DNA from 2 places in the Paenibacillus sp. GQ49 genome. Region 1 is predicted to be linked to the other one. Evidence: predicted binding sites of a transcription regulator. Region 1 holds the regulator's gene; the other holds the start of a gene.

Region 1 (4,319 bases):
GGATACGCTGGATCATTACGAAGAGCGTGAAGCGCAGACTCAGATGTTCAGCAGTGTAAGGCAAGCCCTGGATGAAGAGAAACATCTCTTGATCGAAGCAGGAACGGGTACCGGTAAATCTCTAGGGTATCTGTTGCCTGCTATATACGAAAGTGTGAAGCAAGAACAGAAAGTTATGGTCAGCACGCATACGATCAATCTGCAGGAGCAATTGAGAGAGCGAGACATTCCGATGCTGACCCAAGTGGTTCCGTTCCCGTTTAAGGCTGCTGTATTCAAAGGACGTGGACATTACCTGTGCCTGCGCAAATTTGAACACAAAATCAATAAACGTGAATTCGCTACACCCAAAGAGGATTATTTCACAGCGGCTCAGATGATTGTCTGGCTTACACAGACCGAAACCGGAGATGATGAGGAACTTAACCTTAGCGGACGCGGAGGGGACTTCTGGGAGACGGTACAGAGCGAATCAGAGTCTTGTCTGGGAAGATCATGTCCATGGTTCCGCAAATGTTTCTACCATCGTGCCAAACATGAAGCAGGGTTGTCTGATATCGTAATCACCAATCACTCCAAATTATTTACGGATGTGAAAGCCGCGCATCAGCTGCTGCCAGCCTATGAGAGTCTTGTGATTGACGAGGCACATCATCTGGAGGATGTCGCTGGTAAACATCTTGGAATGCATATGAAATATTTCACCTTGGTTCATACGCTGACCCGTCTGTTTAAAGACAGTCGTAATGGACAGCTGCCTATGCTTCGTTCGCAGTTATCCGGGCATGAAAATTCGGTGCAATGGGGCTCCATGGTGGATCAGATGTTCCCGCTCGCTCTTGAAGTTAAGGAGCTGTGGGATCGTATGAGCGATGCCTTGTTTGGTCTGTTGCCTGAACGAAGTGATGCTTCACCGGGAGAGACGGGGCAATTTTCACTGCGTCTGAAAGCATCTCAGAAACCTGCAAAATGGCAGGAGTTGCAGGATCTGGAGAACCAGATCTATGTGACTCTGGGCGATTTGGTTCGCAAAGGGGACAAATTGCTGCTTGAGGTGAAAGAAGATCAGGATGATTATCAATCGGATAGTCTGATCACGGACATTACAGGACTGCTGAAAGATCTGACCACATTGAAGGAGAATCTACGTTTCTTCATGCGAATGGATGACGCCAAAACGGTGTACTGGATGGAAGCCAGCGGCCAGTTCCGCAGTAAATCTCTCCAGCTGTATGCCGTACCTGTAGATGTGAGTGCACAACTTAAGGATTTGTTTTTTGACAAAAAGAAAAGTGTTGTGCTTACATCGGCTACGCTCTCGGTAGATAAGTCATTCCAGTTCATGATTGAGCAGCTTGGCTTGCAGGAAGCTTCCGAGAATAATCGGCTGTTAACATCAATGCTGCCATCACCTTTCAACTATCGCGATCAGGCACTTCTGGTGATTCCGCGTGATTTCCCAAGTGTGAAGGGAAGTGTGGGTGATGCGCACTTTGTTAATATGCTGGTGCAATCACTTGCAGAGACGGCAATTGCTACGCGTGGACGCATGATGGTTCTGTTTACTTCATACAAGATGTTGCGACAGGTCTATGATCCGCTGAAGGAGGCGCTGTCTGGCAACGACATCTCGTTGCTTGGTCAAGGCGTTGATAGTGGAAGTCGTTCCAAATTGACTCGCAGGTTCCAAGATGCCAAAGCTACGGTACTTCTGGGCACAAGCAGCTTCTGGGAGGGTGTAGATATCCCGGGTGATGCGCTGACCTGTCTCGCTATTGTAAGATTGCCGTTCCAGCCACCGAATCATCCGTTGGTGGAAGCCAAGAGTGAGTTGCTTCAGGAACAGAAGAAAAATCCGTTTATGAAACTGTCCGTGCCTCAAGCGGTCATTCGTTTCAAGCAGGGATTTGGCCGATTGGTGCGTACAGCAAAGGATAGAGGCATTGTGATTGTATATGATACACGGGTGATTGAAGCGTATTATGGTAAATTCTTTTTATATTCATTACCTGGTCCCAAAATGGAGCATATGCTCACGGAGCAGATGGTTCCACGAATTACCGAGTGGTTGGAAAAACCTGCTAATGAACAAAAATAATGGTTTTTTGTTCGTTATATCATTGCATGACACTATTGTTTGGAGTTAAACTTTATTAGATATTCCCAGATCCGATTTAAGTAGTTGCACGCAAGAACTTATAACCTAAATTACAAGGAGCATTCTGTATAAAATGTCACGTTTATCTTTGAGTTTATACAGAATGCTCATCTTTTCATTTATTATTTTATCGTGGCCTTGGTAAGGGGGAGCAAGAATGAAATCGGATAAAATTTCGGAAGCGGTGGTACGACGTCTGCCTGTATACTTGCGTTATTTGAACGAGTTGCATCAGCGTGAGGTGGCTACTGTTTCTTCTCAAGAGCTTGGACAGAGGCTGGATCTGAATCCGGCGCAAATTCGTAAAGACCTGGCTTACTTCGGTGATTTTGGTCGTAAAGGGATCGGGTATGATGTATCCTATTTGATCGAGAAAATTCGTCACATTCTCAAGATTGATCAGCAAATTAATGTAGCTCTGGTAGGCGCGGGTAATCTAGGTCAAGCCTTGTCCAACTACAACGCATATCTGAAAGACAACATGAAGATTGTTGCTGTATTTGATGCATATGGACCGAAGATAGGTAGTCAAATCAACAGTTTGACGGTAAAACCAATGGATGAATTGACGGAAGCGGTTAAAACGGATAACATCCGCATCGGAATTATCACGGTTCCGGATACGGAAGCCCAAAATGTAGCCGATCAGCTTATTGAATCCGGAATCGAAGCGATCCTTAATTTTGCACCAACAATTCTAAAAACACCGCCGCATATCCGCATTCACCATGCTGACTTTACAACGGATCTGCTTAGTTTGGCCTATTACTTGGAGACTGGAAAGGACGACGAGGAAGATGACAACAAATAGATGGGTAATCCACAACGGCAAATTTGCCGTTAATGAAGGCACAACATGGAACGTGGTTCACGGATACATGGTTGTTGAGAATGACAAGATTGTGCATATTGGTGAGACATTGCCTGATGAAGACAAAAATTGTACCAAAGTGGATGGAAAAGGATTGTTCTTCCTGCCGGGTCTGATCAATACGCATGGTCATGCAGCAATGTCGTTGCTCAGAGGGCACGGAGACGATCTTGCGTTGCAAGTATGGTTGCAGGAAAAAATGTGGCCGATGGAAGCAAAAATGACTTCACAAGACGTATATTGGGGAACTTCGCTATCTGTGCTTGAAATGTTGAAAGGCGGAACTACAGCTTTCCTGGACATGTATGATCACATGGATCAAGTGGCCAAAGTTGTGGAGCAATCCGGCGTTAGAGCAGCACTGGCACGTGGTGTAATCGGGCTGTGCTCGGAAGAAGAGCAATTGCGGAAGCTGGAGGAGTCGGCAGCGTTTGCACGTGAGTGGAATGGACAGGCAGATGGTCGCATTACAACCGTAATCTCGCCACACGCCCCATATACATGCCCTCCTGACTACATAGAGAAGCTTGTACAGGTCGCGAATGACCTAAACCTTCCTCTTCATACACATATGTCTGAAACGCTTCGTGAAGTGGAGCAGAACGTGGCTGATTATGGACTGCGTCCTGTGGCACATCTCGAGAAACTGGGATTTTTCTCCCGTCCATCTCTGGTTGCACATGCGGTGCATCTGAATGACGAAGAGATTGAAATTTTGGCCCGTCATGATGTGGCTGTATCCCATAACCCGGGAAGTAACCTGAAACTCGCTTCCGGTGTTGCGCGGGTACCTGCATTGCTGAAAGCAGGAGTTACCGTGTCACTCGGAACAGACGGACCAGCAAGTAACAACAACCTGGATATGTTCGAGGAAATGAGACTGGCTGCATTGATCCACAAAGGTGTATCTGGTGACCCGACAGCAGTACCAGCAGGCGAAGCGTTACTACTCGGAACGTCATATGGTGCCAAATCCATCTTCTTGAACAATACCGGAGCGCTTCAGGTCGGCATGAAGGCTGATTTTATCGCCCTTGATATTGAACAGGCACATTTCTATCCACATACAGACCTGATCTCACATACGATCTACTCGGCTTCTGCCAAAGATGTTGAGCACGTATGGGTGGATGGAAAACAAGTGGTGAAACATGGCGAATGTCTGACGCTGGATGAAGAACGCATTTTGCGTGAGTCTCAATTGGCATTTGATGGTCTGCTTGCTCGTTAATTGCAGGACAGCATCATAGGGAAAGGAAGTTCGGCTTTTGAAGAAAAAAAAGAAGTGGA
Region 2 (4,319 bases), on a different contig from region 1:
TTGCTGGACGAGTCCCAGCGGAACAAACCTGTGGATCTGAACACCATGTATCTCGACATTGGGGCGGACAACCGTGCGGAAGCAGAATCTTGGGGCATCCACCCAGGTATGCAGATCGTGCCGATCTGTGAATTCACACCTATGGCCAATCCTAAGAAAATTATGGCTAAAGCGTGGGATAATCGTTACGGCGTAGGACTTGCACTTGAACTGGTTGAAGCGCTTCACAAGGAAAAACTGCCTAACACACTCTATGCTGGTGCAACGGTTCAGGAAGAACTGGGGCTTCGTGGTGCACGTACGGCGGCCAATCTGATTCAGCCCGATATCTTCTTTGCACTTGACTGTAGCGCGGCGAATGATATGACAGGTGACAAACAGTCATTTGGACATATCGGAGAAGGCGCATTGCTTCGTATTTTTGACCCGGGTATGTTCACCCATCGCGGAATGGTGGAATATGTTCAAGATACGGCTTCATCCAATCAGATCAAAATGCAGTATTTCATCTCACCAGGTGGTACCGATGCAGGTCAAGTTCACCTGAGTGGCATTGGTGTACCATCAACAGTTATTGGTATCTGCGCACGTTATATCCATACCTCATCTTCCATCATTCACACGGATGACTACGATGCAGCCAAAGAACTGATTGTGAAGCTGGTCAAAGGTCTGGATCGGACAACGATGAATACCATAATTAATAACGCGTAATAGCTGACAAGAGACCTCCTAACATATCGGGAGGTCTCTTTTTTTTATATTCACAACGATATCAGTTAGACACGTAGATTAATAGGCAGAACATTATAGGGAATTACACATAAGATACAATAACGGAAGATGAATTAAACACCAAGCAGCGGGGGACCTGTTATGGCAGTGAGAAGGAATGGAAAATCGAATAAAGGCTCCAAAAAAACAAATGCCGCAAACACCCTTCTCAATGGCAACCTTAAAGGAAGAAATCTGGAACTTATCGTTGCAGCATTACTGGTCAGTGGGAAGTTAAGAGTGGATGCGGTCACGTTGTTTCGAGAAGCTACACTGGTCGTTGAACTGGTCGGACAATATAAAACGTTACAAAATATTACACCATCGAATCAAGACAAACTGGTGCAATTCCTGGATGAGATTGGTGGGGACATGACGTTGAATGATGTTATACGGGCTTTCCAACAAAGAATCAATTCTTAACGCCAAGAAATGAGGTTGAAGTGATGTCTGACTTTGACGGAACTGGGTTCGCTGAACTACTGATCATTGTCATTCTTGTTGTTTTATTTGTATTTGGTTCTTCCGATATTGATGACCTGACTGATTCTCCTTCTCAATCCTGAACTGGCTAGGTTATTACGATTTATTGATTATGAAGTGCATACCTGTAAACGCCAGCCCACAATATGCGGGCTGGCGTTTTTGGATGGCTATAGAAATAGCGGTGAGAATGCAATCCAGGCCAAAACAAGAGTAAGCACAATGCAGACATTCTCTACAACGGCCCCACGCTTGGTCCCTGTACTCATCAGATTCACCCGTATGCGCCACTTGAGTGGTGGTAACGGACGAATACCACGATTGGTTAGTGAATCGGCCAACAGATGCATCGCATATGCAGTTCCTCCCGCTACCCAGATCTCCGGTCCCTGCTGCTGGGTCGTGCTGTACAACAAGCCCGCCCATATTGCGGTTCCGTACAGGGTATGTGTCAGTCCCCTATGAGTCAGTGTGGTGCAGAGCATTAACAAACTGCCTGCAATCAAGTTCCACGGTGCGAACGCGTGACCATAAAAGACCAGCCCCAGTCCAATCGCAAACATCAACACTTTGCGAAGCGAACGCGAAGGCAGGAATGACACAAGCGCAATGAGGATCGCAAGCAACAGGTTCCATGGTTTGGCATGAACATAGAAGTACACAAATACAGCTGTGGGCAACAGAATCGTCTGTAACAGCCTGATCAGACTGTTAGGCAAGGCTCTGGATACCAGCAGTGAATTTGGCTCATCAATGTCAGGCAATAACGAACCAATCAGAGCAACCGTAACTGCCGGCGCTGTCACCGGCATACCGGCCAACTGCAGAACAGAAAGTGACACACCTGTCCCGATAATAAGGTGGGATCTTCCCATCATGATGCAAAAACGTCCTTTCGAAGAAATCGGGAACAATACGGCCCATTTCCGATTTTACAACGAAAACAAAATAAGAACAATAGTTCGCATTTCTTATTTGTATGAAAATAAATATCACTTTCTGTGATGGGGCTCACACTATTATATTTATGACTCTTTTATCTTTATTAGTGAATTAAATCACATAAACTGTCGTCAACTACTTGTATAATTTCAAATATAAACCACTAAAATTGTTGATAATGTACAGCGTCTATCCAAGGAGGCATACACACATGAACGGAAAAAAAGAGAAACTTGTTATCATAGGTAACGGAATGGCAGGAATCAGTACCGTAGAACAAATTTTGAAATTAACTACGCGATTTGATATTACTGTTTTTGGCACAGAGCCCTACCCTAACTACAACCGCATTATGTTGTCCTATGTATTGGAAGGAAGCAAAACACTGGATGACATTGTCCTGAATGATCTCCACTGGTATCAGGATTATGGTATTACCCTCCATACAGGAACAACCGTAACCCGAATTGATTCGGATACCCATGAGGTTGTGACGGAGGATGGAACTCGCTTCCCTTATGACAAAATCATCATTGCGACAGGCTCTAACTCCTTTATTCTCCCCGTACCTGGACATGACAAAGAAGGTGTTGTCGGTTTCCGCGATATCGCCGATTGCAATGTCATGCTGGAAGCTGCTAAGCAGTATAAACGAGCAGCCGTTATCGGAGGCGGACTGCTAGGCCTTGAAGCTGCCAAAGGGTTGGTACAGCTTGGTATGGAAGTTACCGTAGTACACTTGATGCAGGATCTGATGGAGCGTCAGCTTGATCCGCAAGCTTCAGCCATGTTGAAGGCGGAACTCGAACGTCAGGGTATCCGGTTCAAAATGGGTGCACAGACTTCCGAACTGCTGGGCGGCGAACGGGTTGAAGGGATACGTTTTGCAGATGATACAGTTCTGAATGTTGATTTTGTGGTCATGGCTGTAGGCATTAAACCCAATACGGCTGTAGCCCGCGAAAGCGGTATGGAAGTCAACCGGGGTATTGTCGTGGATGACTATATGCAGACTTCACTTGAGAATGTGTACTCGGTCGGGGAATGTACAGAGCACCGCGGGGTATGTTACGGCCTCGTTGCCCCATTGTTCGAGCAAGGTATGATTCTGGCGAAACATATCTGCGGGGTTGAAACGGCTCCTTATGAAGGTTCTGTAGTATCTACGAAATTGAAAATTTCGGGTGTGGACGTCTTTTCAACTGGTGAATTCATCGACAGTCCGGAGCACACCGTCATTTCGCACAAAGATGACTGGAAACGGACCTACAAAAAAATTCTGCTTCGTGATAATAAAATGGTCGGCGCCGTGCTCTTTGGTGACATTACGGATTCTGCCGAATTGCAGAAGCTGATTAAACAGCAGACCGAAATGACCGAAGAATTGTATGGTTCACTCATGGGTACAGGCTGCGGTGGTCATAAGAAAGCAACCTCTGTTGAAACGATGCCCGAGGACGAGATCGTCTGTGGATGTAACGGGGTAACCAAAGGAACCATTGTTGATGTCATCACAAACCAGGGCCTTACTACTGTAGATGAAATCAAAGCCTGTACCGGTGCAACCCGCTCTTGCGGTGGATGTAAACCGGTGGTTGAACAGATTCTGCAATATGTACTTGGAGACAGTTTCAGTAGTGGAGCCAAACAGGGAATATGCGGATGTACTTCCATGGGACGGGATGAGATTGTAGCCGAGATTCGTGCAAAGGGATTACAAACGACCAAAGAGGTCATGAATGTACTGGGTTGGAGTCAACCTGAAGGTTGTTCCAAATGTCGTCCGGCGATCAACTACTACCTTGGCATGATTGCACCAGATACACACGAAGATGAGAAAGAATCCCGTTTTGTTAACGAACGGATGAACGCGAATATTCAAAAAGATGGAACGTATACGGTTGTACCTCGGATGTATGGCGGGGTGACTACACCAGCGGACCTCAAACGTATCGCTGACGTTTCAGTCAAATATGATGTAAAAGCAGTCAAAGTGACTGGCGGTCAGCGTCTCGACTTGATTGGTGTTAAAAAAGAAGATTTGACCAAAGTCTGGGCTGAACTGGATATGCCTTCAGGTTATGCATACGCCAAATCGCTGCGTACGGTCAAAACATGTG

The links. Region 1 encodes Rex, which represses fermentation and respiration genes when NADH is low (regulators of the CRP and FNR family bind a similar motif). Its sites were predicted from a motif close to TTGTGAAATATTTCACAA; they were not measured.
Region 2: nirB (nitrite reductase large subunit NirB) is a predicted target of Rex. The motif match lies at 2,304-2,321, and genes of this name have one in related genera.

The regions. Positions count from the first base shown of each region.
Region 1 is NZ_JCAXEL010000016.1:63,858-68,176, reverse strand. Features, by position in the region: gene dinG (ATP-dependent DNA helicase DinG) at 1-2,098, shown strand, start outside; gene AC6CIF_RS23195 (redox-sensing transcriptional repressor Rex) at 2,316-2,969, shown strand; gene AC6CIF_RS23190 (amidohydrolase) at 2,956-4,260, shown strand; gene AC6CIF_RS23185 (DUF5590 domain-containing protein) at 4,298-4,319, shown strand, end outside.
Region 2 is NZ_JCAXEL010000002.1:526,026-530,344, forward strand. Features, by position in the region: gene AC6CIF_RS06985 (M42 family metallopeptidase) at 1-714, shown strand, start outside; gene AC6CIF_RS06990 (hypothetical protein) at 877-1,197, shown strand; gene AC6CIF_RS06995 (twin-arginine translocase TatA/TatE family subunit) at 1,221-1,340, shown strand; gene AC6CIF_RS07000 (metal-dependent hydrolase) at 1,428-2,135, opposite strand; gene nirB (nitrite reductase large subunit NirB) at 2,411-4,319, shown strand, end outside.